DNA from 2 places in the Luteococcus peritonei genome. Region 2 is predicted to be linked to the other one. Evidence: riboswitches for the same ligand, from Rfam matches in the RefSeq annotation. Region 2 holds a riboswitch; the other holds the start of a gene.

Region 1 (15,594 bases), on a different contig from region 2:
CCGTCGGGGCTGTTCACCAACCACTACGTCGAGCCGGTGCCGGGCACCTGCGTGACGGTGACCATGGAGGGCCGACGTCCCCTGCTGGCCGAGATCCAGGCGCTGGCCGCCCCCTCCCCCAACGAGAAGAACCCGCGTCGCACCACCAATGGTGTGGAGGGCGCCCGGGTGGCGATGATCCTCGCGGTGCTGGAGACCAAGGCCAGGATCTCGCTGAGCGCCAAGGACGTCTACGTCTCGACGGTGGGCGGCGCCAAGGTGACCGACCCGTGCGCCGACCTGGCGATCGCCGTGGCGGTGGCCTCGGCCCAGCTCGGGGTGAACTTCCCCAAGCGGGTGCTCGCCGTCGGCGAGGTGGGCCTGGCAGGAGACCTGCGACGCACCCCCGGCCTGGAGCGGCGCCTGCAGGAGGCCGCACGGCTGGGCTTCGAGCTGGCCATCGTGCCGGCCAATTCGCGTGACACCACGCAGCGCGTGCCCCGGCTGGGCGGGCTGAAGGTGGTGGAGGTCTCCGGCGTGGCCGAGGCCCTGGGAGTGCTGGGGCTGCGTCGGCAGCCCCGCGGCCAGGACGGGCCTGGAACGGCCGCGGGCTAGGATCGCCCCATGCCCGACATCACCCCTGCCGAGCGCCAGGCCCGCCTGCGTCGCTACCAGGCCCTGCTCGCGCCCGGCACGCCGCTGCGCGAGGGGTTGGAGCGGATCCTGCACGGCCGCACGGGCGCGCTGGTGGTGCTGGGCAACACCAGGAAGGTGGAGCGGGTGTCCACGGGTGGCTTCGGGTTGGACGTGCAGTTCACCCCCACTGCCCTGCGCGAGCTGGCCAAGATGGACGGCGGCATCGTGCTGTCCAGCGACTTCGAGCGGATCCTCGCGGCCGGCGTCCACTTCGTGCCCGACGGCACCATCCCCACCGTCGAGACCGGCACCCGGCACCGCACGGCGGACCGGATCGCTCAGCAGACCGGCATCCCGGTGGTCACGGTCTCCGCCTCGATGAGCACCATCGCGCTCTTCCTGGACGGGCAGCGCCACCAGATCGAGCAGTCCGAGCAGATCCTCTCCCGGGCCAACCAGGCCCTGGCCACCATGACCCGCTACCGGGAGCGGCTGGGCGAGCACACCCGGTCACTGTCCACCCTGGAGGTGCACGACCAGGTCAGCGTCAAGGACGTCACCAAGGTCGCGCAGCGCATCGAGATGATCCGGCGGCTGGAGAGCGAGCTGCGCGCCTATGTGGCCGCGCTCGGCGTCGACGGCCGCCTGCTGCAGATGCAGCTCTACGAGCTGACCCAGGGCGTCGACGACCTGGCCACCCTGCTGGAGCTCGACTACCGCCCCGAGCAGACCGACGAGGCCACCTTCCGGGTGGGCGCGCTGGAGCAGCTCACCTCCACCGAGCTGCTGGAGAACCTGGTGGTGGCCCGCACCATGGGCTTCCCCGACGACCACCACCTGGAGACCCGGATCAGCCCGCGCGGCCATCGCCAGATCGCCCACCTGGACCGGATCCCGTCCATGCTGGGCCGCCGCGTCGTGGAGCACTTCGGCTCGCTGCAGGCACTCTTCGGCGCGAAGACCTCGGACCTGATGGAGGTCGACGGGATCGGCGAGGGGCGGGCCCGCCTGGTGCGGGAGGGCCTGGCCCGGGTGGCCGAGTCCGCCTACTCCGACCGGGTGGACTGAGCCGGTCATCGACTCGACGGTCCGACCGGGCCGGGCTGACTCGTCGACGAGACAGGTGGCCGTGCCCCGGTGCGCCGCTGGCCCGCTGCTGGTGACGCGTCGGTGACCGACCTCCGGAGGGAGGCCGGCCCACCCGTTCAGTTGCGCAGGTTCATCACCAGGGTGTCGGCCTGGCCGCCCTTGTAGGAGGCGGTGGCGCGGTAGGTGCCGGCCTTGAGGACGTCGGGCCGCAGCACGCACTCGGCGCGGGAGCGCTTGGTGGCCCAGCTGTACTGCCAGTTCCAGGCCTGGCCCGGCTTCAGCAGCTTGTTGCCGCTGGGCGCCCACTTGGCGCAGTGGTCGCTGGACCAGATCGGGTCCACGCCCGAGGTGATGGCCAGCGAGAGCGGCGTCTCGGCCAGGGCGATGGTGCAGGCGTTCGCCGAGCTGTTGGTGGTCTTCACCGTGATCGTGGTGGGCTTGCCGATGGTGACGGCCGCGGCACCGGAGAGCTCCACCTTCAGATCGGCCGCAGCGCAGTTCACCGGGGCGCTGGGGGTGGGCTTCGGCGTGCTGGAGGGCTTGGCGCTGGCCGAACCGCTCGCCGTGGCCGAGACGCTCGCCGTCGGGCTGGCCGAACCGCTGGCTGAGGTCGCCGCGGAGCCGGAGGGAGCTGGGGAGCCGGAGGGAGCCGCGGAGCCGGAGGCGGCAGGGGAGCCGGACGGCTGGACGGAGGCGCTCGGTGTGGCAGGCGCCCCCGGGGTGGCCAGCGAGGAGGGGTTCTGCGGAACCGCGGTGATCTGGTCGTCGTCGCCGCCCCCGAACAGGCTGGAGAGCACCCACCAGATCAGGCTCAGTGCCACCAGGGCGGCGAGGATGGCGAGCGCTCGTCGGACCCAGTACGTGGTCTCCGGCTCGGGGCCTGCGGGGTGGATCACCGAGTTCATGGTCTGAGCCTAGGACCGGGGGCGGCGCTGGACGCCCGCCCACGCCCGGCGTGTCCACCGCTCGGACTAGGCTGGCGCGGTGCCGAAGGACGACGCGCTGGACCGCGAGCTGGTCAGACAACGGGTGGTGGAGTGGTTCTCACGCCATCGCCGTGACCTGCCCTGGCGCCGCAGCACGCCCTGGGGCGTCGTGGTGAGCGAGTTCATGCTGCAGCAGACCCCCGTCAGCCGGGTGCTGGGGCCGTGGCAGGAGTGGATGGATCGCTGGCCCGAGCCCGACGACCTGGCCGCCGAGGAACCCGGAGCCGCGGTGGCGGCCTGGGGCCGGCTGGGCTACCCGCGTCGCGCGCAACGGCTGCACCGCGCAGCCCGCACCATCTCCGAGCTGCACGACGGGCAGGTGCCGCGCGAGCTGGACCAGCTGCGGGCCCTGCCGGGCGTGGGCCAGTACACGGCCGCCGCGATCCACTCCTTCGCCTTCGGGGGCCGCGCCGTCGTGCTGGACACCAACATCCGGCGGCTGCTGGTGCGGGTGGAGCACGGACGGGAGTTCCCACCGGTCTCGGCCACGGCCCAGGAGTGGCGCGAGGCGGAGGCCTGGCTGCCCGAGGCACCCGCCGAGGCGGCAGCCTGGGCGGCGGCCTCGATGGAGTTGGGAGCGCTGGTCTGCACCGCCCGCTCGCCGCGCTGCGGGGACTGCCCGGTGGCCGAGCTCTGCGCCTGGCGGGCGGCCGGCTACCCGCGCCATGACGGACCGCCCCGCAAGGGCCAGGCCTGGCACGGCACCGACCGCCAGTGCCGCGGCGTGATCCTGGACCTGGTGCGCCAGAACCCCGACGGCGTCCGCGTCGAGCTGGCCCTGGACGCCTGGGCCGACCGCGAGCAGGCCGAGCGCAGCCTCGCCGGCCTGCTGACCGACGAGCTGGTGCGCGAGCGCGAGGGACTCCTGGTGCTGTGAGGCGGGTTCGGCAGGGCTGCGGCAGGCCGCAGCAGCACCAACCCCTCCCGGGGTAGGAGGCTCCCGCGTCGATCCGGTCCCTGGGGCCGATGTGGCTGACCCGTCGGACACCTAGCGTCGAGGCATGGACGCGCGTCGCCCCACCGGGGCCCTGCTGGTGACCGCCGGCCTGGTCTACTCGACCTGGCTGGTCGAGCTGCTGCTGCCCACCGGGCTCGACCCGCTCAGCTCCTATGTCAGCGAGCTGGGCGCCGAGGGCCAGCCGCACGCCTGGCTCTTCCGCAGCGGTGACACGGTCTCCGGGGGCCTGTTGATGACAGCCGCCCTGGTGGGCAGCATCCTGCTGCGCGAGCCGAGCACCCCGTCGGCCGGCCAGGTCTCGTGGCGTCGCCGCCTCACCGTGCCGGAGCGCACCCACCGCCTGCTGCTCGCCTGCCTGGGCCTGTTCGGGCTGTCCACCTTCGTCGACTCGATCTTCCCGATGAGCTGCACCCCCACCCATGACGCCGCCTGCGCCGCGCGCGATGCCGCGGGGCACGTGCCGTGGACCCACCTGGTGCACCAGGGCAGCAGCGTCGCCGCGGGCCTGTGCTTCCTGGCCGCGGCGCTGGTGCTGCTCTGGCGCCACCGTCGCTGCGCACAGGCCTGGCTGCTGCACCTGCTGGCCGCGCTGTGGGGAGTCATGACGCTGGGCACCGTGGTGGTCACCCTCCCTGGCGTGGACGCCGGGCTGATGGGCCTGCTGCAGCGCACCTCCCTGCTGGCCTGTTCGGCGTGGCTGGTGACCCTGGGCGTGGGCTGGTGGCGCAAGGCCGGCGCCGGGGTGCCCGCGCGGGCCGCCTGCTAGCCTGTCGACGAACACGGGAGCCCGGATGCGCCGGGCTGAGAGGAAGGTTCCGCACCTTCGACCGTCGAACCTGATCTGGGTCATGCCAGCGCAGGGAGGCCTCTTCCGGCAGTCGTCGTGGCTGCCACCCGTGCCCAACGATCGAAAGGGCACAGACATGAGCAACGAGCAGTTCGACCAGACCCGTCCCGTCACCGGGCGCGGCTGGCGCGTGGTGGACATCGTGGTGGCGGCGGTGCTGGGCGTCGCCGTCGGCCTGGTCTTCTTCGCCTACAACAACAGCCTGGCCAACCTCTGGGGGCCGCTCGACGCGGTGCTGCCCGGCCTGGCCGGCCTGATCGCCGGCATCTGGCTGCTGGGCGGCCCGCTGGGCGGCCTGGTGATCCGCAAGCCCGGCGCCGCCCTGCTGGTGGAGCTGCTGGCGGCGCTGGTCTCGATGGTGCTCGGCAACAAGTGGGGCATGACCACCCTCTACTCCGGCCTGGCACAGGGCCTCGGTGCAGAGATCGTCTTCGCCCTGTTCGCCTACCGTCGCTGGAACCTGGGCGTCGCCGTGCTGTCCGGCATCGGTGCCGCGCTGGGCGCCTTCATCAACGAGTACATCCTGGGCAACCACGCCATGAGCGCCACCTTCAACATCACCTATCTGGCCTGCCTGGCGGTCTCGGGCGCCGTACTGGCCGGAGCGCTGGCCTGGTTCGTGACCCGGGCGCTGGCCGCCACCGGTGCGCTCTCGCGCTTCGCCTCGGGCCGCGAGGCCCGCACCGAGGTCTGATCTTGGACATCGTCGCCGAGGGCTGGGGCTGGCGCCATGCCGGCCGCAGCCGCTGGGCAGTTCGGGATGCCAGCTTCCGGATCGCCTCCGGGGAGCGCGTGCTGTTGCTGGGTGCCTCCGGGGCCGGCAAGTCGACGCTGATGCATGCCCTGGCCGGGGTGCTCGGCGGTGTGGACGACGGCGACGAGGAAGGCCGCCTGCTGGTGGGCGGTGCGCATCCCAGCCGTCGCCACGGGCATGTCGGGCTGGTGATGCAGGACCCGGAGAGCCAGGTGGTGCTGGAGCGCGTGGGCGATGACGTCGCCTTCGGCTGCGAGAACCTCGGGGTGCCGCGCGAACAGATCTGGCCCCGCGTGACGGCCGCGCTGCAGGCCGTGGGCCTCGAGGTCTCGCTCGACCGTCCCACCACCGCGCTGTCCGGCGGACAGAAGCAGCGACTGGCCATCGCCGGCGCGCTGGCGATGCAGGCCGAGGTGCTGCTGCTGGACGAGCCCACCGCCAACCTCGACCCCGAGGGTTCGCGCGAGGTGCGCGCCGTCGTCGACCGGGTGGTGCGCGAGCAGGGCACCACGCTGGTGGTGGTGGAGCACCGCGTCGAGCTGTGGGCGGACCTGGTGGACCGGGTGGTGGTGCTGGCCCCGGGCGGTGGCCTGCTGGCCGACGGGCCTCCCCAGCTGGTCTTCGCCGAGCACCGCGAGGCCCTGCTGGCGGCCGGGGTCTGGGTGCCGGGCGTGCCGCTGCCCGATCGGGAGCTGCCAGCCGTCGCACCGGCAGGTCCGGCGCTGCTGTCCACCCACGAGCTGGTGGTGGGCCACGAGGCGGGACGGCCGGTGCAGTCGGGGCTCGAGGTGCAGGTACCAGCGGCCTGCTCCACCATGGTCACCGGCCCCAACGGGGCCGGGAAGTCGACGCTGGCGCTGACGATGGCCGGCCTGCTGGAGCCGCTGGCGGGCCGGGTGGTGGCCGACGAGAGCCTGTGGCCGGCCGGCGAGGTTCGGACGGGTTGGCTGCGTCGCCGTCGTCAGGTCCGGCGCGACGATCCGCACGACTGGCCCTCGCGGGACCTGCTCACCCGGATCGGCACCGTCTTCCAGGAGCCCGAGCACCAGTTCGTGGCCGCCACCGTCCGCGAGGAGCTGGCCGTCGGGCTGCAGGCGCTGGCCCGCGACGACGCGAGCTGGACCCCGGAGCGGATCACCATGCGCGTCGACGAACTGCTGGCGCTGCTGCACCTGCGGCAGGTGGCCGGCGCCAATCCCTTCACGCTGTCCGGTGGCGAGAAGCGACGGCTGAGCGTCGGCACCGTCCTGGCCACGGCCCCCCGCGTGATCGTGCTGGACGAGCCCACCTTCGGGCAGGACCGCAACACCTGGCTGGACATGGTGGAACTGGTGCGCAGCATGGTCAGCTCCGGCTGCGCCGTGGTGAGCGTCACCCACGACACGGACTTCATCGATGCCCTGGCGCAGCACCACATCCGGCTCTCGCCGGCCGAGTCGGAGCAGGTGGTGGGCGCATGAGCCGCCGACGCACCGCCCTGGATGCCCTGAACCCGGCCGCGCGCGTGCTGCTGGCGGTGGTGCTGAGCATCCCGCTGATCATCACCCTGGACTGGTTGAGCGCCCTGGTGGCGCTGGTGGCCGAACTCGTGGTGCTGGCCCTGTGCCGGGTGGACATGGTGCGCTTCGCCAAGCGCCTGGCCCCACTGCTGCTGGTGGCCCCGTTGGGCTCGGTGAGCATGGCTCTCTACGGCGAGGTGGGCGGACGCACCTGGTGGCACTGGGGACCGGCGACCATCAGCGACCACTCGCTGTGGCTGGCACTGGCGCTGTTCATCCGCGTCTTCGCCCTGGCCATCCCGGCGATGGCGATGCTGGCCGACGTGGACGGCACCCGGATGGCCGATGGGCTGGCCCAGGTGCTGCACCTGCCCTCGCGTTTCGTCCTGGGAAGCCTGGCCGGCTTCCGCACGTTGGGCCTGTTCACCGCCGACTGGCGCACCCTGGGCCAGGCACGCCGCGCCCGCGGGCTGGGCGACGAGGGCCGGATGCGGCGCTGGGCGCTGATGGCCTTCAGCCTGCTGGTGCTGGCGCTGCGTCGTGGCGCCAAACTGGCCACGGCGATGGAGGCCAAGGGCTTCGGCTCTCCGGTAGCGCGCACCTGGGCGCGCGAGTCCCGGGTAGGACGGGCCGATGCGCTGGGCCTGCTGGTCTGCTTGGCGATCGGCGCCCTGGCCTTCGGGGCGGCCTGGCACTGGGGCACGTTGTGGATGGTGTGGTCGTGAACCGACTGCGCACCGTCCTGGTGGACGGCGGCTCCGGCTCCGGCAAGACGACGTTGGCCCGTCGGCTGCAGCCGGTCTGGAGCGAGCTGTGCGGCCAACCGGTGCAGCTGGTCAGCCTGGACGACTGCTATCCGGGCTGGAACGGGCTGAGCGCCGGCAGCCTGATGGTGCTGCGCGACGTGCTGCGGCCTCGCTCCCCCGGCTACCGCCGCTGGGACTGGGAGCACGACCGGCCGGGCGCCTGGGTGCCGCTGGACCCGCGGCTGCCACTGGTCGTGGAGGGCTGTGGCGCCCTGACGCGCTCGTCGGCCTTGCTGGCGCAGCTGAGCATCTGGGTGGAGCTGGACGTGGAGGAGCGCAAGCGTCGCGCGCTGGCGCGCGACGGCGAGGGATTTGCGCCCTGGTGGGAGACCTGGGCCGAGCAGGAGGCCGCGCACTGGAGCGCCAACCGCCCGTGTGAGCTGGCCACCGTCGTGGTCGACGGGCGCCGGCTCGGCGAACCGGCCGCGCTTCCGCTCCCCTGACGGGCCTGATCCGCCACAGTCGCGGAGCGCCATCCTTCGAGGTCATCTGTCCAACCCTGAAGTCCGCGACGCCGATCCGGTTCGTGGCCCGATTCCGGCGATTCTGGCCATCGAGGGCGCGATTTTCAGGGTTCGGCGCCAGCGCCGTGAGCCACCGCGGGCCGCCTCCCTGAAAGCTCGCTGAAGCGTTTTAGCAGTGCCTGCCCACGTGCGGCGGGCTCAAGCCACTTGAGACTCGCGCGTCACGCCTTGTCAGACCATGCACGATCGCCCCACACCCCTGCCACCGTTGGGAAAGGAGGCGCCGGGAGCACATCGTTCCATGTCGTACGTTTGAGCAGCTTCGCGGGTTCGGAGCGCGCCGGGCCAAGGTCCGGTCGGTCGGGGACACAGCTGCACCCATCCCCCAGATCGACGAAGGACCTCCCCCGATGACCTCCACGCTCGTCCGCGCCACCCTGGCCGCCGCTCTCGCCTGCGGCAGCTTCATCGCAGCCCCCAGCGACGCCCAGGCCGCCGGCTCCCAGTGCGCCGCCATCCGCGCCACCACGGTGGCGGGCTACAACTTCTCCCGTCTGCCCACCCGTCGGGTGTGCAAGCAGGACCTGCGCCACGGCGTCTCGGGCACCTCCTCGCAGGCCACCCGCACCATCACCGTGCACTACGCCCGCAGCACCAGCACCACCAGCGCCTCGAAGGCCACCCTGCACGAGATGACCCACCAGGTGGAGTACCGCACCACCCCGGCCCAGCGCGCCGCGCTGTACCGCTACCTGGGGATCCGCACCAGCGGCAACTACTACGCCTTCAACGACGCCTGGTACTACACCGGCTCGCTCTCGCGCTGGAAGGCCTCGCCGCGCGAGCGCCTGGCCGAGAGCGTCGTCAACTGCCGCTACGGGCGCCCGAACCACACCGGCATGAGCCTGGTGCCCCGCTACCGCTGCACCGCCTTCCTGAACCAGTACAAGGCCGCCCTCTCAGTCGCCCGCTGAGCCGGTCACCCTCGCCCACGATCAGCGCAGCGCAGGCGTGGCGCTGGCTTGACCTGTCGTGCTCTTCATGACTACGGACGACGGACCCATCATCTCGCGGCGCGAGGCCCTGTACCAGGTGCTGGGCGTCGGCGTGCTGACCTTCGTCGCGATGGTGCCCTTCCTGTACTTCACCCTCCACCTGGGCTGGGTCCAGACGGTGGGCAGAGCAGCCGTCACGGCCCTGGTCTGCGCCCTGCTCTCCCCGCTCGGGTTGATCGCGGGACGTTGGTCTTCCCGACGCAGAACTGGCGGCCACCCCGAGGGGTGACCGCCAGTCCGGCGAGGGTTCGGCTCAGCGACCGACGAGGTCCAGGTCGACGTCGCGGGTCTCATGCATGGTGAGCACGGCCACCAGGGTGAGCGCAGCCATGGAGACCAGGTAGTAGCCCACGCTGCCGACGCCGTGGTTGGCGGCCAGCCAGGCGGCGATGAAGGGCGCGACGGCCGCACCCAGGATCGAGGCCACGTTGTAGGCGATGGCCGAACCGGTGTAGCGCACATTGGTCGGGAAGAGCTCGGGCAGCAGGGCCGACTGGATGCCGAAGGTGAGGCCCATCAGCGCCATGCCCACCAGCAGGAAGGCGAGCATCAGGCCCAGGTTGGCGTCCTTGCCGGTGCCCATCCGCGCGGGCGAGAGGAAGAGCTGGAAGCTCAGGCCGAACAGGGCGATGGCGGCGGTCACGGTGGCCAGGAAGGGCTTGCGGCCGTACTTGTCGCCGAGCCAGCCGGAGACCGGGGTCATGGCGGCGAAGGCCAGGATGGCGATCAGCTGCAGGCCCAGGAAGGTGCGGTAGTTGATGCCCAGGTAGCCGGAGCTGGTCTTGCCGATGGCATAGGACAGGATCCAGGTGGTCATCAGGTAGAACAGCGTGTAGGTGCACAGCATCACGAAGGTGCCGCGGATCACCTCGACCCAGGAGGTGCGGAAGGTCTCGGCGAGCGGGGACTTGACCACCTCGCCGGCCTCGACGGTCTTCTTGAACGAGGGGGTCTCCTCGAGCTTGAAGCGCACGTACATGCCCACCAGCACGATCACCAGGCTGGCGATGAAGGGGATGCGCCAGCCCCAGACCAGGAAGTCGTGGGAGGTGTCGGGCTTGGTGGAGTCGTAGCCGAGCGCGATCGAGATCAGCATCATGAAGCCGTTGGCCAGCAGGAAGCCGATCGGGGCGCCCAGCTGGGGCCACATCGAGTCGAAGCCGCGGTGGCCGGGGCGGGAGTTCTCGCCGGCCAGCAGCGAGGCGCCGGACCACTCACCACCCAGGCCGAGGCCCTGGCAGAAGCGCAGCACGGCGAGCATGGCGGGCGCCCACATGCCGATCTGGGCGTGGGTGGGCAGCAGTCCGATCAGGACGGTGGCGATACCCATGGTGAGCAGCGAGGCCAGCAGGGTGGCCTTGCGACCGGTGCGGTCACCGAAGTGGCCGAACAGGATGGAGCCGATCGGGCGGGCGACGAAGGCCACGCCGAAGGTGGCGAGCGAGGCGAGCAGGGCGCCGGTGTCGGTCTTGGCGGTGAAGAAGAGCAGCGGGAAGACCGAGATGGCGGCGGTGGCGTAGACGTAGAAGTCGTAGAACTCGATCGAGGTGCCCACCAGCGAGGAGATGATGATCCGCGCCTTCGAATTGGTGGGTTCCTGCGACGGGGCCAGCGGGGCCCGCTCGTCGCGCTCAAGGGTCTGTGTCATGGAAGGTCTCCGGGTCGTGGAAGAGAACCCTTCGACGCTACGCCCCGAGTCTCACATGGTGATAATTGGTCTTATCAGCCGAGACGTTAACTTGTTCACCCGACTTCCTCGCCTCCCTGGGAATGTGCCTGCCTCGTGCCACCCTGGGAACCATGACCCCGCGCCCCGAGATCCGAGCCGTGCCCTTCGACGCACTGGGCGACGCCGACCTCGTCCTGGAGGCGACCTATTCCGGCGGCAGCCGAGGCAATGCCGGGGATGATCCTCTCGCGAAACTGCTCCCGGTCGGAAACCAGGGCGGATTTCGTTATGCCGGCAGCCCGCTGCAGCAGTCGGTGCGGCTCGTGGTGCTCTACACCTCCGGCAGGGAGACGGACTGGCCGGACTTCCTGGATCCGGTGACCGGTGACTTCACCTATTACGGGGACAACCGCAGCCCCGGCCGCGCGCTCCACGACACGCGAAGAGCCGGAAATGCGCTGCTGCGCGACATCTTCGCGTGGTCACAAGAGGGCCCCGAGAGCCGTCTGCGGGTCCCCCCGATCCTGCTCTTCGAAAAGACCGGCAACGGACGCGATGTCCGATTTCGTGGCCTGCTGGCTCCCGGCTCGCCCCGCCTGTCCCCTGAAGAGGAACTGGTCGCGGTCTGGCGGACCACCCAGGAGCACCGATTCCAGAACTACCGCAGCCATTTCACAGTGCTCAAGGTGGACCAACTGCCGCGCGCCTGGATCAACGAGGTGCTGGCCGGTAGGCCGTTGGGAGCAGGATGCCCGGCACCCTGGAATCGCTGGGTCAAGGGGCGCATCTACGAGCCCCTGGAAGCACCTCGGACACTCAATGTACGGAGCAGGGCCGAGCAACTGCCGGCCCGGGAGGCAGATCGCGAACTGCTGGGCATGATCCATGCGCACTTCTCACCCGACCCGCACCAGTTCGAGAACTTCGCGGTGGACACCTGGCTCGCATCGGACGACCACGTGGGCCAGGTGGACATCACCCGGCCGAGCCGCGACGGCGGTCGTGATGCCGTGGGGGCCTACATGGTGGGACCCAAGAGCGATCCCGTCGCCATCTCCTTCGCCCTGGAGGCGAAGTGCTACGCCCCGTTCAGCAATTCGGTGGGCGTGCGCGAGGTCGCTCGCCTCATCTCACGCATCAAGCACCGCGACTTCGGGGTCTTCGTCACGACCTCCTTCATCAACGACCAGGCCTACCGAGAGGTCCGCGAGGACGGCCACCCCGTGGTCTTCATCACCGGCCGCGACATCATCGACGTCCTGCGCGACGAAGGGATTCGCACGCCCGCCGCGCTGCTCGCGCACCTGCAGCAGAAGTACCCGATGTCCGGACCAGAACAGGGCCAGACCCATGTCGACGTGAACTTCCCCGATCCCGAGGTGGTGGCCCCGGAGCTGGAGAGCCCGCTGCTGCGGCAGACTCGTCGTCCATGACCACCCTCACCGCCGACCAGGCCATCGAGCGAGCCCGGCAGCTGCTGAACCATCGCCCCGGCCGTGTCATCCTCGGGATCGCCGGGGCGCCGGGAGCGGGCAAGTCGCACCTCTCGTCGGCGCTGGTCAGCGCGATCCCCGGGAGCGTGGTGGTGGGCATGGATGGCTTCCACCTGGCCCACTCGACGCTCATGGCGCGCGGCCAGGTGGGGCGCAAGGGCGCCATCGACACCTTCGACGCGCACGGCTACATCGCCCTGCTGCAACGGATCCGCGAGCAGGGCGACGAGACCGTCTGGGCGCCGGAGTTCCGGCGTGAGGTGGAGGACGCCATCGCCGGCGCTGTCGAGGTCAGCCCCGCCACGCGCCTGGTCATCACGGAGGGCAACTACCTCCTGGTCGACTCACCGCCCTGGCACCGGGTGCGCGAGCTGTGCGACGAGGTCTGGTTCGCCGACCCGGGTGAGGAGGTCCGCCTCGAGCGCCTGGTGGCACGCCACATCCGCTACGGCCGCGATCGCGAGCAGGCGCTGCTGCGCGCCACCCAGGGCACCGACGGCCACAACGCCCGCCTGGCCTCCAGCACCCGCGAGCGCGCCGACGCCGTCGTCAGGGCCTGAGCCGCGCTGGGGCACGGGTGCCAGCAGCAGGACGCCCCCCGGCTCAGGCTGCCAGCCACGGCTCGTCGGCATGCGCGAAGCAGAAGAGCACCAGCTGGACGGCCACCACCAGCAGCACGATCCCCACGAAGACCACCACCAGGGCACCCGGCCCGCTCAGTGTGAGGTTCAGCTCGCGCCCGGTCATCGCGATCACCAGTCCCACCATCTCGCCGGCCAGCAGAAGACCGAAGACTGCCAGCAACCGGTGCGCCAGCACCAACGACCGCTCCACCGCACCCGGGGCCACCGCCCGGGCCCGTCGCGCCACCCCGTGCAGCAGGAACCAGCCGCAGGCCAGGGTGCAGGTGGTGACGACGACCCCGGCCAGCGACTCCGCCACCGGGTAGCGTCCTTCGCTGAAGAACAGGCCGAGTTCGATCCCCGCGGCCACCAGCCCCAGCAGAGCGGCCAGCCGAGCGCGGGCGAAATCGACCGCCAACGACGCCAGGGCCCACAGCCCAGCCAGGACCAGGCCCCAGCCCACCACGTCGGGGAGGACGTCAAAGCCATTGAGGCGCAGGTCCACCAGCACCGCCACCAGCCCCCAGCCGACAAGCCTCAGCCCCATGATGCGCACCTTATTTCCCCGTGGCGCGGTGGCCGCGCGGACACGCAAGAAGGGCCGAAGACGAATCTTCGGCCCTTCTTTCTCCCCGCCAAGGGGGCCGCCTCGGGGGGATGTGGCCCCGCCTCGCGGGAGGGGTGGACGCCCCACCTCGGGGGGAGTGTGGCGTCCAGCTCGGTGCCGCGGCGACCTCGGGGGGAGCCTGTGCGGAGCCGAAATCCAGTTGTGGCAGTCGCAGGAATTGGTGCGATGGCTCGACTCCCCCTGCCACGGGAATGCGTTCACGGGGAATTCACCGGGCGCTCTGTTCAGCCGTCCGTCAGACTATTCAGCTTTCAAACAGGTTCGTGGACGGACCACGCGCACCCAGCCCACAACGACCCCAGGGCCGGAGCACGGCTCCGGCCCTGGGCTGTGGTGCCGACCCTTCGCGCCTCGGGGGATGGCGCTGCAGTCAGCCGGACCCATGCCGCTTAGGGCGAACGCGGCATGCACCCGCGGCGCTGGTCGGCCACGCCTCGGGGGATGACGCCTGCGACCAGTGCCGCCCGCGGATTCCTCCGCCGACCCTTCGACTATGCAAGAAGTCATAGACGTACTCCATGCTAAACCGTTTTATGTTCAGGGCGTCTTCAGCTTCACGCTCCGTGCGCACCCGCGGACAGCACGGAGCCCCGGCACCAGGCCGGGGCTCCAGGAGTCAGGGTCAGGGATCAGCTGACGACGTACTTGACCACCAGCATCAGCACGAGTGCAGCGGTCACCGCAGCCACCCACAGCCAGGTCCGGTCGGGCTTGCCTCGCCAGGTGGCCTTGGTGCTGCTCAGCATCAGCCAGCCGGTGACCAGACCCGCCAGGAAGCCACCCAGGTGGCTCTGCCAGGCGATGCCGGGCACCGTGAAGGAGATCAGGGCGTTCAGCGCCAGCACGATCCCCAGCGACTGCATCGAGACGCCGGCATGGCGGTAGAGCACCACCATGGCGCCGAACAGCCCGAAGACCGCGCCCGAAGCACCCACCACGCCCGTGCTCCAGTTCACGCCCAGCGGGTTGGTGGCCGAGCCCGGGAAGGCCAGCAGCACGAAGCCCACTCCCCCGGCCAGGGCGCTGACCAGGTAGAGCGCCGCGAAACGCGCCCGTCCCAACGAGAGTTCCAGGCTGCGACCCACCGAGTAGAGCGCCAGCATGTTGAAGGCGATGTGGGTGATGCCGAAGCGGGAGTGCGCGAAGGCGGAGGTGATGAAGCGCCACGGCTCGTGCTCGCCCAGCGCGGGGCTCAGGGCCACCTGCTCGTAGAAGCCGGGCAGCATCAGCTCCCCCAGCCAGGTGGCCACGCACAGCGCGATGATGGTCCAGGTGACCACGGCCAGCTGGGGACGCGGCCGGGTGCGGGAGACCGGATCCGAAGCCAGCGGCTGGGCCTGCACCTGGTAGGGCTCCTGCTGGGGGGCGGAGAACTGCGGGCTGGGATACCCGGCACCGGGGTACTGCGCAGGGTCCTGGGGCACCTGCTGGCCACCCGGGGTGGTCGACGCGAAGCCCGCGGGGCTCGACGCGTGACCAGGCCAGGTCTGCTGGGGCGCGGTGAAATCAGGCTGGGTCGAGGGCGCGGACGGCAGGTGCGGCTCGGGCTGCTGGGGGGCACTGCGGGTCCATTCACTCACCCGGCCCACAGTAGGTCTTCAGCCCAAGAGCCCGCTGTGAGGTGCAGGGCTAGGCTGGGCACCTTCCACCCGTCGACAGGGGCCCCATGCAGCAGCCCGAGAACACCTCCCCGGACCGCGCCACACTGCGCCGGATGCTGCGTCGTGCCTACGGTTCGGTCTGGGCCCCCACCGCCGACGAGTTCAGCGTCGAGCTGCCCTCCGAGCTGCACGACGTGCACCTGGCGACGCTCTCCAACGGCCAGCAGGTGGTCATCAAGATCCCTCCCCCGCCCGAGGTGCCGCTGCTCACCGACGAGGCAGACCTGATCACCGCCGAGGTGGAGGCGCTGCCCATGATCGCCGAGCACACCGACGTCCCGGTTCCGGTGATGCACTTCCACGACGACAGCCACGAGCTGGTGGGGGCGGAGTGGTTCTGCATGTCCTGGATCGAGGGCGTCGAGCTCGACGAGGCCCCCGAGGCCCAGCGCGACCAGCTGCTGCGCCAGGTGGGGCGCGCCAACCGGGAGCTGGCCCAGATCACCG
Region 2 (15,594 bases):
GGCTCGCTGCTCACCAGCCTGCTCACCCTGTATGCGATCAGCCGGGTCTGGGGTCGCGCCTTCTGGCGCAGCGCCCGCGCCGCGCTGCCCGGCGAGGACGGCACCGTCGTCGACGTGGTGGGGGAGCAGGCCGAGGAGCTGGTGGCCTCCCGTCCGCTGCCGCTCGGGCTGGTGCTGCCCACCGCGGCGCTGGTGGTGGTCAGCTGCCTGCTCAGCGTGGTGGCCGGGCCGTTGTTCGGCTACACCGACGCCGCGGCACGCCAGCTGGGCGACCGGCCCGGCTATGTCAACGATGTCCTCGGGATCGGGGGTCGCTGATGCTCGCCCGTCTGCAACTGCTGCCGATGCTGGGTCTGGCCGTGATCTGGGTGGTGCTCACCGGTGAGGTGACCGTCTCCAGCGTCTTCTACGGCCTGCTGGTGGCCGCCCTGCTGCTCTGGTTCTTCCCGATGCCGCCCCTGATGTCCACCGTCCGGGTCCACCCGCTCGGCCTGGCCGCGCTGGTCGGACGTTTCCTGACCGACCTGGTGGTGGCCTCGGTCGCGGTGGCCTGGAAGGCGCTGCGCCCCCGCCCGGTCAACGCCGGCTCCCTGCTGGACGTCAAGCTGCGCCTCGACGACGACCTGCGCCGCGTGGTCGTGGCGGAGCTGACCAGCCTGGTGCCCGGCACGGTGGTGGTGGACGTCGACCCCCACACCAGCATCCTCACCCTGCACGTACTGGACGTCACCGAGCCCGAGCAGCTGGCCCGGGAACGCGCCAAGGTGCACGCCCTGGAGGATCGCGTGGAGCGGGCGCTGTCCGTGGCCGGACGCCCCGCCCGTCGTCCCGTCACCGAGCTGCGACTGCGACCCGACGAGGAGGTCCGCCCGTGATCACCATCATCTGGTGGGCCTGCGGCATCCTGCTGGCCTGCTCCGCGCTGCTCGCCGTCACCCGGATGGTGGTGGGCCCCACGGTGCTGAACCGGGCACTGGCCAATGACGTGCTGGTCTCCGTGCTGGTCTGCGCCCTGGGCCTGGAGGCGGTGGCCGGGGGACACGTCGCCACCCTGCCGATCCTGATCACCCTGTCCCTGCTGGGTTTCGTCTCCACCGTTGCCATCTCGCGCTTCGTCGCGCGCGACGTGGACGAGGACTTCACCAGCAGCGACGACCCGCTGCCCGCCCGGCCCGAGAGGGAGACGCCGTGAACCACGTCCTGGACCTGCTCTCCGCCGTCCTGCTGCTGGCCGGCTCCCTGCTGTGCTTCTGCGCCGCCGTGGGCCTGGTCCGCTTCCCCGACCTGCTGAGCCGGATGCACGCCGCCACCAAGCCGCAGGTGCTGGGCATCGTGCTGGTCCTGCTCGGCGTCGGCGTGGGCCTGCGCTCGGGCATCAGCGTCGGGATGCTGGTGCTGGTGGCCCTCTTCCAACTGCTCACCACCCCGGTGGCCTCGCACATGATGAGCCGCGGCGCGCTGCGCGCCGGGCAGGTGAGCCTGCCTGCGGACCACCGTCGCGAGATCGAGGAGACCCTGGGCCGCTGAGCCGGCCGGCACCGTGCCCGCTTGACGGGGTCGGCCCGGGCCTCTGTTGTTCGCGCGCCCCGGCTGCTTGGATGGGCCCATGAGCGACGAACGCATCGTGAGCGCAGAACTCGAGGTCGAGGCGGGCTTCGAGACCATCTTCGAGCTGATCGCCGACCCGGCCCAGCAACCGCGGTGGGACGGCAACGACAACCTCGCCGAGGCCCCCGAGGGCCAGCGGGTGCACACGGTGGGCCAGGTCTTCCGGATGACCAACACCGGCCAGAGCGTGCGCGAGAACGAGGTGGTGGAGTTCACCGAGGGCCGGCTGATCGCCTGGAAGCCGTCGCCGGTGGGCGAGCCGCAGCCGGGCCAGCTGTGGCGCTGGGAGCTGGAACCGCGCGGGCCGCGACGCACCCTGGTGCGCCACACCTACGACTGGACGGCGCTGCAGGACGAGAAGCGGATGGACCGTGCCCGGGCCACCACCTCCGACAAGCTGCTGGCCTCCATCCAGCGGCTCAAGGAGCTGGCCGAGTCGCAGTGAGGCTCAGGCCTCGAAGCGGGCCTGCACCCGCGCCGACAGCAGCACCGGCGCCGGGCTGAGCTGCACCGTGTGCTCCTCGCCGTCCTTGGCCATCCGGGCCATCATCACGCCCTGCTCGGCCAGCGGCTGGGACAACAGGCCGGGATCGGCGATCTCCAGGAAGTCCACCTGACGGCGCCCGGCCGCGCGCGCCATCACGGTGGCGCGCTCGGCAGCCTGCTCGACGGCGGCAGCGAGCACCTGCGCCTCGTGGCGGCGGCGGGTGTCCTCGGTCACGTCCCAGTCGACGCCGCGCACCACCATGCCCTCGCGAGCGGCCCAGGCCGAGGTCTCGGTGGGCAGGGCGGTGAAGTCGGTGAAGACCACCTCGGCCAGCTGCTGGGCCCGGTGGCGCAGCGCGCCGGGGCGCCCCTGCTCGCCCCATGCCTGCCAGCTGGTGGTGGTCAGGGCCTCCAGGGTCCAGCGCTCCACCGCGCCGGCCTCGCGCAGCTGCGCGAGTCGCTGCAGCAGGTCCCGGGTGGTGTCCTCGGCCTCGGCCACCACGGTGCCGGCCTCGTCCCCCTCCACCTCGACGGCGAGGTGCACGGTGGCCAGCTCCGGTGCCAGGCGGATCTGGTGCTCGCCGGCGACGCTGATGATCATGGGTCCATCCTATGGGGCGGATGTCCAACCTCGGTGCTGGTCAGGCGGCTCGGACCAGGACCCGGTGCGGGTGCTCCGCCTCCACCAGGTGCACGTCGGTGCGTCGGGAGAGGTGCGGCGCGGTGCCGCCGCCACGATGGCGGCGGGGGAGCCGGATGCCCGACAGCGCGGCGACCGCCAGGATCAGCGGGGCCATCAGCAGCGGGGCCACCAGCCACAGCAGCAGGGTGACGGCGAGGGCGGCGAGGATGCCGAGCAGGTTCATCATGGCCCAAGCCTCTCCCTGCCGGCCCGGTACGCACATCGGCACCCGGGATGGTTCTCCGGGTGCCGGGTCCTGCTCCAGTAGGGGGAGGCCATCCTCCCCGGGTCGTAGTCAGGCAGCCTGGGTCAGCATCGAGGTGCTGGCCACCACGGGCGCCTGGCCCTCGGCGGCCTGCTCCCGGGGCTCCTCCACCTGGTCCCCGTCCTCCAGGCTGGTGCCCTGCCGGGCCGGGGCCTCGGGCTGGTCCTGCTCCTCGGTCTCCACGGCCAGCACGTCCACCTCGTCGCCCACGGCCACGCGACGCGGCTGGTCGGCCAGCGGCAGCGTGATCCGCTCGGAGGCCGGGGTCGTCGCGGCCAGCTGGTGGCGGCGCTGCAGCCAGGCGGCGCCCAGCACCAAGGGAGCGAGCAGGAAGGGAACCAGGATGAACAGGCCCAGGGCGAAGGCGGCGAGCAGGGAGATTCCGATGGCGGATGACATGGCTCCAGATTGCTGTACCGAAAGAGAAAGCAGCCGCCCGAGCGGCTTTGTTTCAGCTCTTTCCAAGCTGATTCAGCCAACCTCCAGACTGCGCTTGGGATCGTCTCAGGTTGGGCTCAACGCAGGGTCACCCAGCTGGCCTCCAGGTGGTTCACCGGACCGTGCCCGGACCCGTCGCCCACCGACAGCTGCTCGGAGGAGGCCAGCGCACGGGCCAGCCACTCCTTGGCCCGTCGGCAGGCCTCCACCAGGTCCAGGCCGTGCGCCAGGTTCGCGGCGACGGCCGAGCTCAGGGTGCAGCCGGTTCCGTGGGTGTTGCGGGTGCGCACCCGCGGCCCGTCCAGCCAGTCGAGCCGCGGCCCCTGAGAGGTGTCCGGGCCTCGCCGCGCCACCAGGTCCCAGACCTGGTCGCCGTCATCACCCAGGTGCCCGCCCTTGAGCAGCACGGCGGGTGCCCCCAGGCCCAGCAGGGCCTGCGCCTGGCGGGCCATCGCGCCTCGGTCCGACGCCGGCTCCTCGCCGGTCAGGCCCGCGGCCTCGGGCAGGTTCGGGGTGACCAGGCTGCAGTGGGCCAGCAGCTCGACGATGGCCTCCCGCACCCCCTCGGCCGCCAGTGAGTCGCCACTGGTGGCCACCATCACGGGATCCAGCACCACCGGCACCCCGGTCAGCGGTCCACGCAGCGCCTCACTCACCGCGGGCCACCTCCACGGAGCCCAGCATGCCGATCTTGACCGCGTCGATCCGCACATCGTCGAGCAGGGTGGCCAGCTGGTCGGCGACGAAGCCGGCCTCGGTGGGCAGCACCCCGGTGACGCCGCGGGTGTTCTGCGCGGTCAGCGCGGTCACCACGGTGGTGCCGAAGCAGCCGTGGGCGGTGAAGGTCTTGAGGTCGGCCTGGATCCCGGCCCCTCCGCTGGGGTCGGAGCCGGCGATGGACAGCAGGTTCGGGATGCTCACGCACGGCAGCTTTCCAGCTGCGAGGGTCGCCCGCTAGGGTCGGTGCCGATCCCACGGGAGCCCCGGCAGGGGCTGAGACAGGACTGCAGCCGTCCGTACCGTTCGAACCTGCCCGGGTCATGCCGGCGAAGGAAGCGAGGCCAGATGACGTCGGTGGCAGCCGTGCCACGAGCCACCCAGCAGCGCCCCGCCGGGCGCGGCACCCCCGCTGCCGTGGTGGGCGGTGTGGTGGGCAACTTCGTGGACCAGACCCACATCTTCCTGCCCGTGGTGGCGCTGGCGCCGGCCATGGGGCGGCTGGTCGGGCCCACGGGGGCGGCCTCCGGGACGGCCCTGGTGGTGGCCGCCACCCTGCTGGGACGTCCGGTGGGCGCGGTCGTCTTCGGCCGGATCGCCGACCGGGTGGGGCGCACCCGCACCACCCGCGTCGCGATCGCCGGAACCGCCGCCTGCACCCTGCTGATCGCCTGCCTGCCCTCCCACCAGGTGCTCGGGGCCGCCACCTTCGTCGCCCTGGTGGCGCTGCGTTTCCTGGGCGGGGTCTTCCTGGCCGGCGAGTACAGCGCGGCCATCCCGCTGGCGATGGAGTGGAGCCGCCCGCGCCAGCGCGGCCTGGTGAGCGGGCTGGCGATGGCCATGTCGCCCTCGGCCCAGGCCACCATCGCCTTCGTCACCGCCATGCAGCTGGCGCTGTTCGGTACCGAGGCCTACGCCCGCTGGGGCTGGCGGGCGAGCTTCCTGGCCGGAGGGTGGGCCAGCCTGGCGATGCTCGGCTGGTACCGGCGCCAGGTCCGCGACGCCGCGGCCCCGGCCGTCGCCGAGGCCCGACGGGGCAGCCTGCGCGAGGTGCTCGCGGGGCCGCGGGCCGGCGACTTCTGGCGGATGTTCGGCCTGATGAGCGGGCTGTGGCTGATGACCAACATGGTGGCCGTGCTGCTGGCCTCCCGGCTGGCCGTGGTGCGCGGGCTGGATGCCGGCCAGGTGGCCCTGGTGATGGGCCTGGCCTCGGTGGGTCAGGCGCTGGTGATGGCGCTGGCCGGGCAGCTGTCCACCGTGATCGGCCGTCGCATCTGCTTCGTGGGCTGGGGTCTGGCGGCTGCTGTGCTGGCACCGCTGCTGTGGCGCTGGGTGCTGCACGGCGCCGGCCCGCTGTGGCAGGTGGTGGCCGGGGCCGTGGCGCTGCAGGCGGTCACCGTCGCGGCCTACGGCCCGGTGGGTGCCTACCTCAGCGAGGGCTTCGACGCGCACGTCCGCTCCACCGGCTACGGCACCGCCTACTCCGCCTCGCTGGTGCTGCCGGCGCTGTACCCGTGGTGGCTGCCGCGGCTGACCGGTGCGCTGGGCGACTGGGCCGTCCCGACCGTACTGGCCGTCGGAGGGCTGCTGGTGGCGGGTTTTGCCGCCGTCGGCCCCCGGCTCTCGCCGCGCGAGATCGAGCGGACCCGGGTATGAGCCGCACCGCCCGGATCCTGGCCGCGGTGCGCGAGAGCGCCCCGCTGGTGCACTGCCTCACCGCGACGGTGAGCATGGAGCTGGTGGCCGACCTGCTGCTGGCCGCCGGCGCCCGGCCCACCATGACCTGGACCGAGCGCGAGGCGCCCGCCACCACCGGGCTCGCCGACGCCCTGCTGGTGAATCTGGGCACCCTCTCGGAGGAGGGGCGGGCCGGCATGCTCGCAACCCTCCCGGTGGCGGTGGAGCGAGGCCTGCCGTGGGTGCTGGACCCGGCCGCCATCGGCCCGGCGCCCTCCCGCGTGGCGCTGGCCCGGGAGCTGCTGACGCTCCGGCCCGACGTGGTGCGCTGCAATGCCTCCGAGCTGCTGGTGCTGACCGGCGACGGGACCGGCGGGCGCGGGGCCGATGCCACCCAGGCGCCGGAACAGGCGCTGGCGGCCGCAGCCCGGCTGACCCGCGAGCACGGCTGCGTGGTGGCGGTCAGCGGCCCCGTGGACCACCTCACCGACGGCGAGCGAGTGGTGCGGCTGGCCAACGGCACACCGATGCTCTCCCGGGTCACCGGCACCGGCTGCGCCCTGGGAGCGCTGACCGCGGCCTGCTGTGCCGCGGACCTGGCGCTGGGCGCCCGCCGCGGCCCCGGCTGGGCGCTCGAGGCAGCCGTCGCCGCCACCAGCTGGCTGGCGCTGGCGGGGGAGCGGGCCGAGCGCCGATCCCGGGGCCCGGGCAGCTTCCGCGCGGCCCTGCTGGACGAGGTCTTCGGGCTCGACGAGCCGGCCCTGGCCGGGGAACGGCGCAGCGAGAAGCGCTGTGTCGACGACGCACCGGGCGCCCACGGGGTGGCCGGGGGACAGGAGTGGTGATGGACCTGCGGATGTACGTGGTGACCTCCGGAACCGACCGGCGCACCGTGGAGCAGGCCGCTGCCGCGGCCGCCGCGGGTGCCGGGGTGGTGCAGGTACGGGCCAAGCAGGCCACCACCCGCGAGCTGCTGGAGCTGACCGGTCACCTGGCCCGGGCGGTGCACCAGGCGGCACCGGACTGCCGCGTCGTGGTGGATGACCGCGCTGACGTGGCCTGGGCGGCCCGCGAGGCGGGGGCGCCGGTGCACGGCGTCCACCTGGGCGTGGACGACCTGCCGCCTCGCGCGGCGCGCGCCCTGCTGGGGCCCGAGGCCGTGGTGGGCTGGACCACCGGCACCCTGGAGCTGGTGCAGCAGGCGCAGGAGCTGGTGGGCGTGGTGGACTACCTGGGTGCCGGGCCCTTCCGCCCCACCCCCACCAAGCAGGTGACCCGACCCGCCTTGGGCGTCGACGGCTACCGGCCCCTGGTCCAGGCCTCCGCGCTCCCTGTCGTGGCCATCGGCGATGTCACGCCCGACGACGTCGCCGCCCTGGCCGGCACCGGGATAGCGGGCGTCGCGATGGTGCGCCACGTGATGCAGGCCGAGGATCCGGCAGCCGTGGTGCGGCGCGTGCTGGCGGACTTCGGTCCGCGCTGAGCCCGGTTCATCGCCCGCGCTAGCGTGGCCGGCATGCGCATCGAGAGGCAGAAGGCCCGCGAGGAGCCGGGCGCGGGATACCGGGTGCTGGTGGACCGGCTCTGGCCCCGCGGACTCGCCAAGCAGCAGCTGCCGCACGACCTGTGGGCCAAGGACCTGACCCCGTCCCCGGACCTGCGCCGCTGGTACCACGCCGACCGCGAGGCCCGTCACGACGACTTCGTGCGGCGTTACAGCACCGAGCTGACCGAGGCCGACCACGACGAGCTGCTGGACCAGATCCGGACCGGTGTGGCCCGCCACAACGGCCTGCTGGCGCTGGTGAGCGACGCCAAGGACGTGGAGGCCAGCCATGTCCCGGTGCTGGAGGACTGGCTGCGCCACCAGCTCTGAGCCGTCCACTGCTGGACGCCGGCCGGGCGCAGCGGCCGGGGCCATAGGCTGGTGGCATGCCCGCACTTCGTTCCCGCACCACCACCCACGGCCGCAACATGGCCGGAGCCCGCGCCCTGTGGCGCGCCACCGGCATGACCAATGACGACTTCGGCAAGCCGATCGTCGCCATCGCGAACTCCTTCACCCAGTTCGTGCCCGGCCACGTCCACCTCAAGGACATGGGTCAGCTGGTGGCGGGTGCGGTGGCCGAGGCCGGCGGCATCGGGCGCGAGTTCAACACCATCGCCGTGGACGACGGCATCGCCATGGGCCACTCCGGCATGCTCTACTCGCTGCCCAGCCGCGAGGTGATCGCCGACAGCGTCGAGTACATGGTCAACGCCCACCAGGCCGACGCCCTGGTCTGCATCTCCAACTGCGACAAGATCACCCCCGGCATGCTGCTGGCCGCGCTGCGGCTCAACATCCCCACCGTCTTCGTCTCCGGCGGCCCGATGGAGGCCGGCCGGATGCTGGGCGAGCGGGTCGTCGCCGGCGCCCCCGACGAGGTGGACAAGGGCATCGTCTCCGACGACGCCAACGGCACCGAGCGGCTCGACCTGATCGACGCCATGATCAAATCCGTCGACCAGAACGTCTCCGACGAGCAGATCGACGCCATCGAGCAGAACGCCTGCCCCACCTGTGGCTCCTGCTCGGGCATGTTCACCGCGAACTCGATGAACTGCCTCACCGAGGCGCTGGGCCTCTCGTTGCCGGGCAACGGCTCGACGTTGGCCACCGCCGCCGCCCGCCGCGAGCTCTTCCTGGACGCCGGCCGCCTGGTGGTGGACCTGTGCCGCCAGTACTACGAGGGCGACGACGACTCCGTGCTGCCGCTGGCCATCGCCGGCAAGGAGGCCTTCTGCAATGCCATGCGGATGGACATCGCCATGGGTGGCTCCACCAACACGATCCTGCACCTGCTGGCCGCCGCCCAGGAGGCCGGCGTCGACTTCGACCAGGACGACATCGACGCGCTCAGCCGCGAGACCCCCTGCCTGGTGAAGGTGGCGCCCAACACCACCGAGTACTACATGGAGGACGTGCACCGCGCCGGCGGCATCCCCGCCATCCTGGGCGAGCTCTTCCGCGGCGGCATGCTGGAGACCGGGGTGCGTTCGGTGCACTCCCCGGACCTGACCAGCTGGATCGATGACTGGGACATCCGCTCGGGCAAGACCTCGGCCAAGGCGGTCGAGCGCTTCCATGCCGCTCCCGGCGGGGTGCGCACCACCGAGGCCTTCAGCTCCACCAACCGCTGGACGACGCTGGACACCGACGCGGCCACCGGCTGCATCCGCGACGTCGCCCACGCCTACACCACCGAGGGCGGCCTGGCCGTGCTCAAGGGCAACCTGGCGCCCGACGGCTGCATCGTGAAGACCGCCGGCGTGCCCGAGCACCAGTGGACCTTCTCCGGCCCCGCCAAGGTGGCCGAGAGCCAGGACGAGGCCGTCGAGATGATCCTGGGCGGCAGGGTCGTCGAGGGCGACGTGGTGGTGGTGCGCTACGAGGGCCCCAAGGGCGGCCCCGGCATGCAGGAGATGCTCTACCCCACCAGCTACCTCAAGGGCGTGGGGCTCGGCCCGAAGTGCGCCCTGATCACCGACGGCCGTTTCTCTGGCGGCTCCTCCGGTCTCAGCGTGGGCCACGTCTCCCCGGAGGCGGCCTCCGGAGGCGCCATCGGCCTGGTCCGCGACGGCGACGTCATCAGCTTCGACATCCCCAACCGCAGCGTGCGGGTGGAGCTGGACGAGGCGGAGCTCGAGGCCCGTCGCGCGGAGCAGGAGGCCAAGGGCTGGCAGCCGGCCGATCGCCAGCGCGAGGTCTCCGCGGCGCTCAAGATCTTCGCCCGCTTCGCGCAGTCCGCGGACAAGGGCGCGGCCCGCAAGGTGGACTGAGCCGGATCGCTGGGGACGTGCGGAAGGGCCCTGCGCAGGGATGCGCAGGGCCCTTCTGGGTCTGACCAGGTAGCGGTGACGAATCCGGTCGATGCACCTGGATCGTCGAGCCCCATCGGTTTCACGTCACCCAACCGATGCGCAGCGCACTGCGAAGACGAGCTGTGGATTCCAAGCCATCCACGACCTCTTCCCCGAAGGCCGTACCTCCTTTTGTAGGTGCCAGCAGGCTCACCCGCAAGCCGATCCCACCGCTTGGCGGGGTGATCTTTTCCGCACTTCGCGCTCTCCACCAAACACTCCACAACCGCCTCGGCGTGTTCCACAGGAAGGGGCCCACCGTCCACAGCGGGCTGTGGACAGCTCAGCCCAGCGGTGCGTGGCGCAGCAGTCGTCGGCGACGCAGCTCGTGGCCGGCCAGGGCGACGCCGATGCCCACCACGGACCCCACCAGGGTCTCCACGCCGCGGTCGAAGAGCAGCGGCCCGATCGGATGGGCACCGCCCACCTGGCCCATGCCCAGCGCCAGCGGCGTGATGAAGACCATCGCGACGGCATAGTTGCGGCCCACCCACATCTCGGTGAGCAGCTGCAGCACCGCGATCACCACCACCAGCAGCACCGGCGGCAGGTGCAGGGCCAGCAGCAGGCCGGCACCCACCAGGCCCACCAGGGTGCCGATGCTGCGGTGGATGGCGCGGGTCATCTGGCTGGTGATGTGCGGAGCGGAGAGTGGTGCCAGCGCCGCCACCATCGCCCAGTAGGGGTGACCGATCCCGGCGAGCTGGGCGATGCTGCCGGACAGCAGGACGCCGAGCGCCATCCAGACCGGTTGCCAGCTGTGCACGAACTGCAGCTTCAGCCAGCCGGTGCGCCGCCACGCCTGGCCCAGGCTCTCCGGCCCGACGAGGACGCCCGCGACGCCCACCAGGCAGCTGAACAGGGCGGACAGCCCGCAGACCAGCAGCGCCAGCGGCAGGTCCTGCCAGGTGTGCGGCATGGAGCTGATGGCGCCGTAGCCGAAGATCATGAACAGCGGACCCGGCGGGTGGAAGCTGTGCGCGCGGGCGAGGACCTGGCCGGTGAAGGCGATCACGCCAGCGGTGAGGATGTGCAACCAGACCAGGTGCGGGTAGCAGCCGACCACCACGCCGGTGCACACGGCCAGCGTCATGGTGGCGGCGGCCGAGAGCTGCATCTGCACCCGGGTGAGGTGGCGCAGGTTGCGCCCGTAGAGGGAGGTGAAGGCGCCGAAGCTGGCATAGGGCGCCAGCTCGGGGCGACCCAGGGCGACCACCGCCAGCAGCGGCACCAGGACGCTGAGCGCCGCCCGCAGACCCACGCGGTGGGCACCCTCGACGCTGTTCAACCGGACCAGGTCGTCACGGCTGGGCAGGACGGGATGTGCCACGGGTGGATCCTCTCGACGAGCTGGTGGGAACCCAGCAAGTCTTCCACCCGGCGGCCAAGAGGCAGCTGGCAGCCGGCCTCAGATCCCCTCGGGACGCTCCCCGCGGTGCAGCGCCGCACGCCCGGTGACCAGCACGGCGCAGAAGAGCACCACGGCGGCCGCCCCGGCATAGGTGGCGGCGAACCACATCTCGGTGCCCAGCTCGGCGATCACCTGGCTGATGGTGAACTCCACCAGGCCGAAGAGCACCAGCGCCGCGGCGGCCCGACGGGTCCGGCCCCAGCGCCAGGCCCGGGCCACGGTCAACCCGAGCAGGGCGATGGTGGCCACGGCCACTGCCATCCGGAGCCATTGCAGGGCGAGGGCGCCGTCGTGCTCGGTGAGGCGCCACAGCGGCCAGCCCATCACGGAGGTGAAGGAGCCCTTGCCCGCCACGGCCACGCCCAGCAGGTGCACCAGCACGATGCCGCCGGTGGCCCAACCGCCGAGCCGGGCCAGCGGGCTCCAGCGCCACTCGTCGTTGCCGTGCTCCAGGCTGAGCGTCGCCACCGTCATGGCGCTCATGCAGGTCATCGCGCTGAACAGGTCGAACATGGCCACCGGCTTGGGCAGGCCCAGGTTGAAGACCGTGATCATGCCCAGCACCGCGGCGCTGAGCGCGCCCAGGATGGCCAGCCAGGGCAGCCGCCGTGCCAGCCGCATCTGGCGCGGCAGCCGTCGTCCCATCAGGGCGGCCACCAGCAGCAGGGGAGTGGTGAGGGCGGCAACCACGCGGTGGCTGAACTCGATCAGCGCATGCACCTCGGTCTCCGGGCCGAACCGGCCGGGATAGCAGCCGGGCCAGGTGGGGCAGGCGAAGCCGGAGCCGGTGGCGGAGTTGATGGCGCCCATCGCGACGGTCAGCGTGGCCGCCGCGGCCGCCAGCCGGTAGACGGTGCGGGTGGCCTGGTGCGAGGTCTCCGCCCCAGCGGTGGTGGCGGGCAGCAGCAGCGTGCTCATCGAAGGTCCTGTCGGTGCGGGAGGTGTCGGGCCAACTGTAACGACACGCTGTAGTAGCTCGGCGGCCGGGTGCCCCCGTGCTCCGCGGGCCGGTCCGCGGAGCCGCTGACTAGGCTGGCGCCATGGCAGAGCAGATCCCCGTCGTCCCCGCACCCGACTCCGACCCCGCCTCGCGCGGGCCCGGCCAGGAGCAGGGCCCCTCCGCTGCCGGTCGGGTGGCGATCATCACCGGCGCCTCCTCGGGCATCGGCCGCGCCACCGCCCTGGAGCTGGCGCGGGCCGGTTTCGAGGTCTGGGCCGGTGCACGGCGCACCGAGCTGATGGCGGAGCTGAACGCCGAGGGAATCCGGGTGCTGCCGCTGGACGTCACCGACGAGGCCAGCATGCGCTTCTTCGTCGACGCGGTGCTGGCCGGCGCCGGCCGGATCGACGTGCTGGTCAACAATGCCGGTCTGGGCGGCTACGGCGCGGTGGAGGACCTGCCGCTGGAGGCGGGCCGGGCCCAGTTCGAGGTCAACCTGTTCGGCCTGGCCCGGATGATCCAGCTGGTGCTGCCCACGATGCGTGCCCAGGGGCAGGGCCGGATCGTCAACATCTCCTCGATGGGTGCCAAGATCTACGAGCCCTTCGCTGCCTGGTACCACGCCAGCAAGTTCGCCGTGGAGGGCTTCAGCGACTCGCTGCGCCTGGAGCTCAAGCCCTTCGGCATCCACGTCGCCATGGTGGAGCCGGGCATCGTGGTGAGCGAGTGGAATCAGGTGGCGCGCAAGGACTTCCTGGCGGTCAGCCGGGGCGGCGCCTACGAGAAGGCGGCCCGACGGATGGCGCGGATGCTCGCGCTGGCCGACCGCTCCTCGCTGGGCTCCGACCCGAGGGTGGTGGCGCAGGCCGTGGTGGCCGCCTCGATGGCCACCCACCCGCGCACCCGCTATGCGGTGGGCACCGGCGCCCGGGCCGCGGTGACCGCCCGGCGGGTGCTCCCGGACAAGGTGATGGACCGGGTGCTCGGCGGCCTGGGCCGCTGAGCACCCGGCGCGTCAGCCCAGCAGCTGCTGGCTGGTGACCACGCGGATCTGCGGGGCGTAGAGGCCCATCACATGCAGGGCCGCAGCCTGGTTCTCGTCGCTGGACCCGGCGCAGGCGTCGGAGACCACGGTGACGGTGCAGCCCGCGTCGGCCGCCGCGAGCGCGGTGGAGATGACGCAGCAGTCGGTGGCCACGCCGGCCAGCACCAGGTGCGGGTGCTCCCCGGTGACCTCGGCCAGCTGCGGGCCCCACTTGCCGAAGGTGGACACGTCCACCGTGGGTCGGTCGGCCAGGTCGGTGGCGGTGGGCACCAGCTCGAAGACCGGGTCCTCGTCGGGCCGGTCGGCGAAGCTCCACGTGGCGAAGTAGTCCGCCCAGGAGCCGCGACGGTCGGTGCCCGGCAGCCAGCGGGTGAGCACCACCCGCTCGTCGAAGTGGGCGGCCAGCCGCGCCACCACGGGCGCGGTCTCGGCGAAGCGCGGGGCGCACCACTCGCTGGCCGGGTCGGCGAAGATCCGCTGGTGGTCGATCACCACCAGCCAGGCGTGCTCGCGGATCGCGTCGAGGCTCCCGCTCATGCCCGGCCCCCGTCCACCAGGCTGGTCGCCGCGTCGGTGGCGTAGTCGCCGGTCTCCTGGCGACGTACCGTGCCGCGGTTCGCCACCAGGTGGCCACCGAATCCGATCAGCAGCGAGACGATGACGCCCAGGTTGGCCCAGGGCCAGGTGCCCTCCCAGCCCTCGGGTCCGCGATGGCCCAGGCCGAGCGGCTCCAGCAGGTAGCCCTGCCAGTCGTTGAAGGAGGCGTCGCTGAACTGGTTGATCACCAGGCCCCAGCCGACCACCGAGGCGATCACCATGAGGGCGATCGAGATCCAGTTGAACTGGCCGTAGCGGCCGCGTCCGTCGAACAGGGCCAGCTCGTCGTAGGGGCGACGACGCAGCAGGATGTCGGCGATCATGATGCCGGCCCAGGCCGCCAGCGGCACGCCCAGGGTGACCAGGAAGGACTGGAAGGGGCCCAGGAAGTTCTTGGCGAAGAAGACCACGTAGATGGTGGCCAGCGTGAGGATGGTGCCGTCGATGGCGGCGGCCGCGGGGCGGGGGATGTCGATGCCCAGGCTGAGCAGGGTCAGGCCGGAGGAGTAGATGCCCAGCACGGCGCCGGAGATCAGGGTCAGCACGGCCACCAGCAGGAAGGGCAGCAGCGCCCAGGTGGGCAGGATGCTGGACAGGGCGCCGATCGGGTCGCCCTGGATGGCGCCCATCAGGTCCTCGTCGGAGTAGGCCAGCAGCAGGCCGAAGACCACCAGGAGCATCGGGGCCACCGAGCCACCGAAGGTGTTCCAGAAGACGATCGAACCGTTGCTGGCGTCGCGGTGCTGGTAGCGAGACCAGTCCGCGGCGATGTTGATCCAGCCCAGCCCGAAGCCGGTCATCACCATCACAAGGGCACCGATGCAGGAGGCCAGCGAGCCCGAGGGCATCGAGCTGACCGTGGCCCAGTCGATGTGGCTGATGGTGAGCGCCATGAAACCGATGGTGAAGGCGCCGGTGATCCAGGTCAGGATCGACTGCAGCTTCATGATGGTGTGGTAGCCCAGCACCGAGGCCACCACGATGATGGCCGCGATCACCACGCAGGCGATGATCTTCGTGGTGGTGCCGTGGCTCCAGCCCAGCCGGTCGAAGACCGTGGCGGTGGCCAGGGTGGCGGTGATGGTGAGGCTGGTCTCCCAGCCGATCGAGGTGAGCCAGCTGATCAGGCCGGGCACCTTCTGCCCCTGCACGCCGAAGGCGGCCCGGGAGAGCACCATGGTGGGCACCGAGCCCCGCTTGCCGGCGATGGCGATGATGCCGCACAGCATGAAGCTGGTCACGATGCCCAGCAGCGCCACCACGGTGGCCTGCCAGAAGGAGATCGAGAAGCCGAACAGGTAGGAGCCGTAGCTCATGCCGAAGACCGAGACATTGGCCGCGAACCAGGGCCAGAACAGGTCCGAGGGCTTCGCGGTGCGCTGGCTGTCGGGGACGACGTCGATGCCCTGCAGCTCGACGAGGGTGCGGGAGGAGGCCTCGGCTGCGGCCTGCGGTGTGGTCGACATGGGCCACATCATGGCATCGGGGCCCGGGGTGGTGGCGCAGGCCGGGCTGTGCCGAGGCCGAACCCTCAGCCCGGGGGATCAGCGCTGGGCGGTCACCGGCGGCTCGGCGGACCAGGGGAAGACGATCCACTGGTCGGTGTGGGCCCAGACGTAGTCGGGCTGCACCACGGTGGTGGGCTTGGCGTAGAGCACAACGCTGCGCACCTCGGCACCGAAGCCCTGCAGCAGCTCGATCACCAGCGCCAGGGTGCGGCCCGAGTCGGCCACGTCGTCCACCACCAGCACCCGCTTGCCCTTGATCGAGTCGGTGTCGAGCATCGGGGCGAGCAGCACCGGGTCGGGCAGGGTCTCGTGCACGT

Evidence for each region. Region 2 has a riboswitch for thiamine pyrophosphate ahead of ABD073_RS10030 (MFS transporter). Riboswitches for the same ligand answer to the same signal wherever they lie in the genome.
Region 1: another riboswitch for thiamine pyrophosphate. It lies ahead of ABD073_RS06270 (ECF transporter S component); the one in region 2 lies ahead of ABD073_RS10030 (MFS transporter).

What each region holds. Positions count from the first base shown of each region.
Region 1 is NZ_BAAAIX010000013.1:241,004-256,597, reverse strand. Features, by position in the region: gene radA (DNA repair protein RadA) at 1-594, shown strand, start outside; gene disA (DNA integrity scanning diadenylate cyclase DisA) at 604-1,683, shown strand; gene ABD073_RS06285 (hypothetical protein) at 1,821-2,609, opposite strand; gene ABD073_RS06280 (HhH-GPD family protein) at 2,689-3,567, shown strand; gene ABD073_RS06275 (DUF998 domain-containing protein) at 3,692-4,414, shown strand; TPP riboswitch at 4,418-4,528, shown strand; gene ABD073_RS06270 (ECF transporter S component) at 4,572-5,189, shown strand; gene ABD073_RS06265 (ABC transporter ATP-binding protein) at 5,192-6,709, shown strand; gene ABD073_RS06260 (energy-coupling factor transporter transmembrane component T family protein) at 6,706-7,473, shown strand; gene ABD073_RS06255 (nucleoside/nucleotide kinase family protein) at 7,470-7,997, shown strand; gene ABD073_RS06250 (hypothetical protein) at 8,429-8,992, shown strand; gene ABD073_RS06245 (hypothetical protein) at 9,060-9,302, shown strand; gene ABD073_RS06240 (MFS transporter) at 9,327-10,721, opposite strand; gene ABD073_RS06235 (restriction endonuclease) at 10,874-12,175, shown strand; gene ABD073_RS06230 (nucleoside/nucleotide kinase family protein) at 12,172-12,795, shown strand; gene ABD073_RS06225 (hypothetical protein) at 12,839-13,405, opposite strand; gene ABD073_RS06220 (rhomboid family intramembrane serine protease) at 14,116-15,066, opposite strand; gene ABD073_RS06215 (phosphotransferase family protein) at 15,153-15,594, shown strand, end outside.
Region 2 is NZ_BAAAIX010000026.1:33,725-49,318, reverse strand. Features, by position in the region: gene ABD073_RS10080 (Na+/H+ antiporter subunit D) at 1-318, shown strand, start outside; gene ABD073_RS10075 (Na+/H+ antiporter subunit E) at 318-875, shown strand; gene ABD073_RS10070 (MrpF/PhaF family protein) at 872-1,192, shown strand; gene mnhG (monovalent cation/H(+) antiporter subunit G) at 1,189-1,527, shown strand; gene ABD073_RS10060 (SRPBCC family protein) at 1,607-2,053, shown strand; gene ABD073_RS10055 (SIMPL domain-containing protein) at 2,057-2,695, opposite strand; gene ABD073_RS10050 (hypothetical protein) at 2,736-2,963, opposite strand; gene ABD073_RS10045 (hypothetical protein) at 3,072-3,440, opposite strand; gene thiD (bifunctional hydroxymethylpyrimidine kinase/phosphomethylpyrimidine kinase) at 3,557-4,135, opposite strand; gene thiD (bifunctional hydroxymethylpyrimidine kinase/phosphomethylpyrimidine kinase) at 4,128-4,400, opposite strand; TPP riboswitch at 4,444-4,551, shown strand; gene ABD073_RS10030 (MFS transporter) at 4,545-5,852, shown strand; gene thiM (hydroxyethylthiazole kinase) at 5,849-6,718, shown strand; gene ABD073_RS10020 (thiamine phosphate synthase) at 6,712-7,356, shown strand; gene ABD073_RS10015 (DUF488 domain-containing protein) at 7,390-7,749, shown strand; gene ilvD (dihydroxy-acid dehydratase) at 7,806-9,695, shown strand; gene ABD073_RS10005 (FUSC family protein) at 10,060-11,106, opposite strand; gene ABD073_RS10000 (COX15/CtaA family protein) at 11,185-12,105, opposite strand; gene ABD073_RS09995 (oxidoreductase) at 12,228-13,130, shown strand; gene ABD073_RS09990 (cysteine hydrolase family protein) at 13,143-13,709, opposite strand; gene ABD073_RS09985 (purine-cytosine permease family protein) at 13,706-15,235, opposite strand; gene ABD073_RS09980 (phosphoribosyltransferase) at 15,314-15,594, opposite strand, start outside.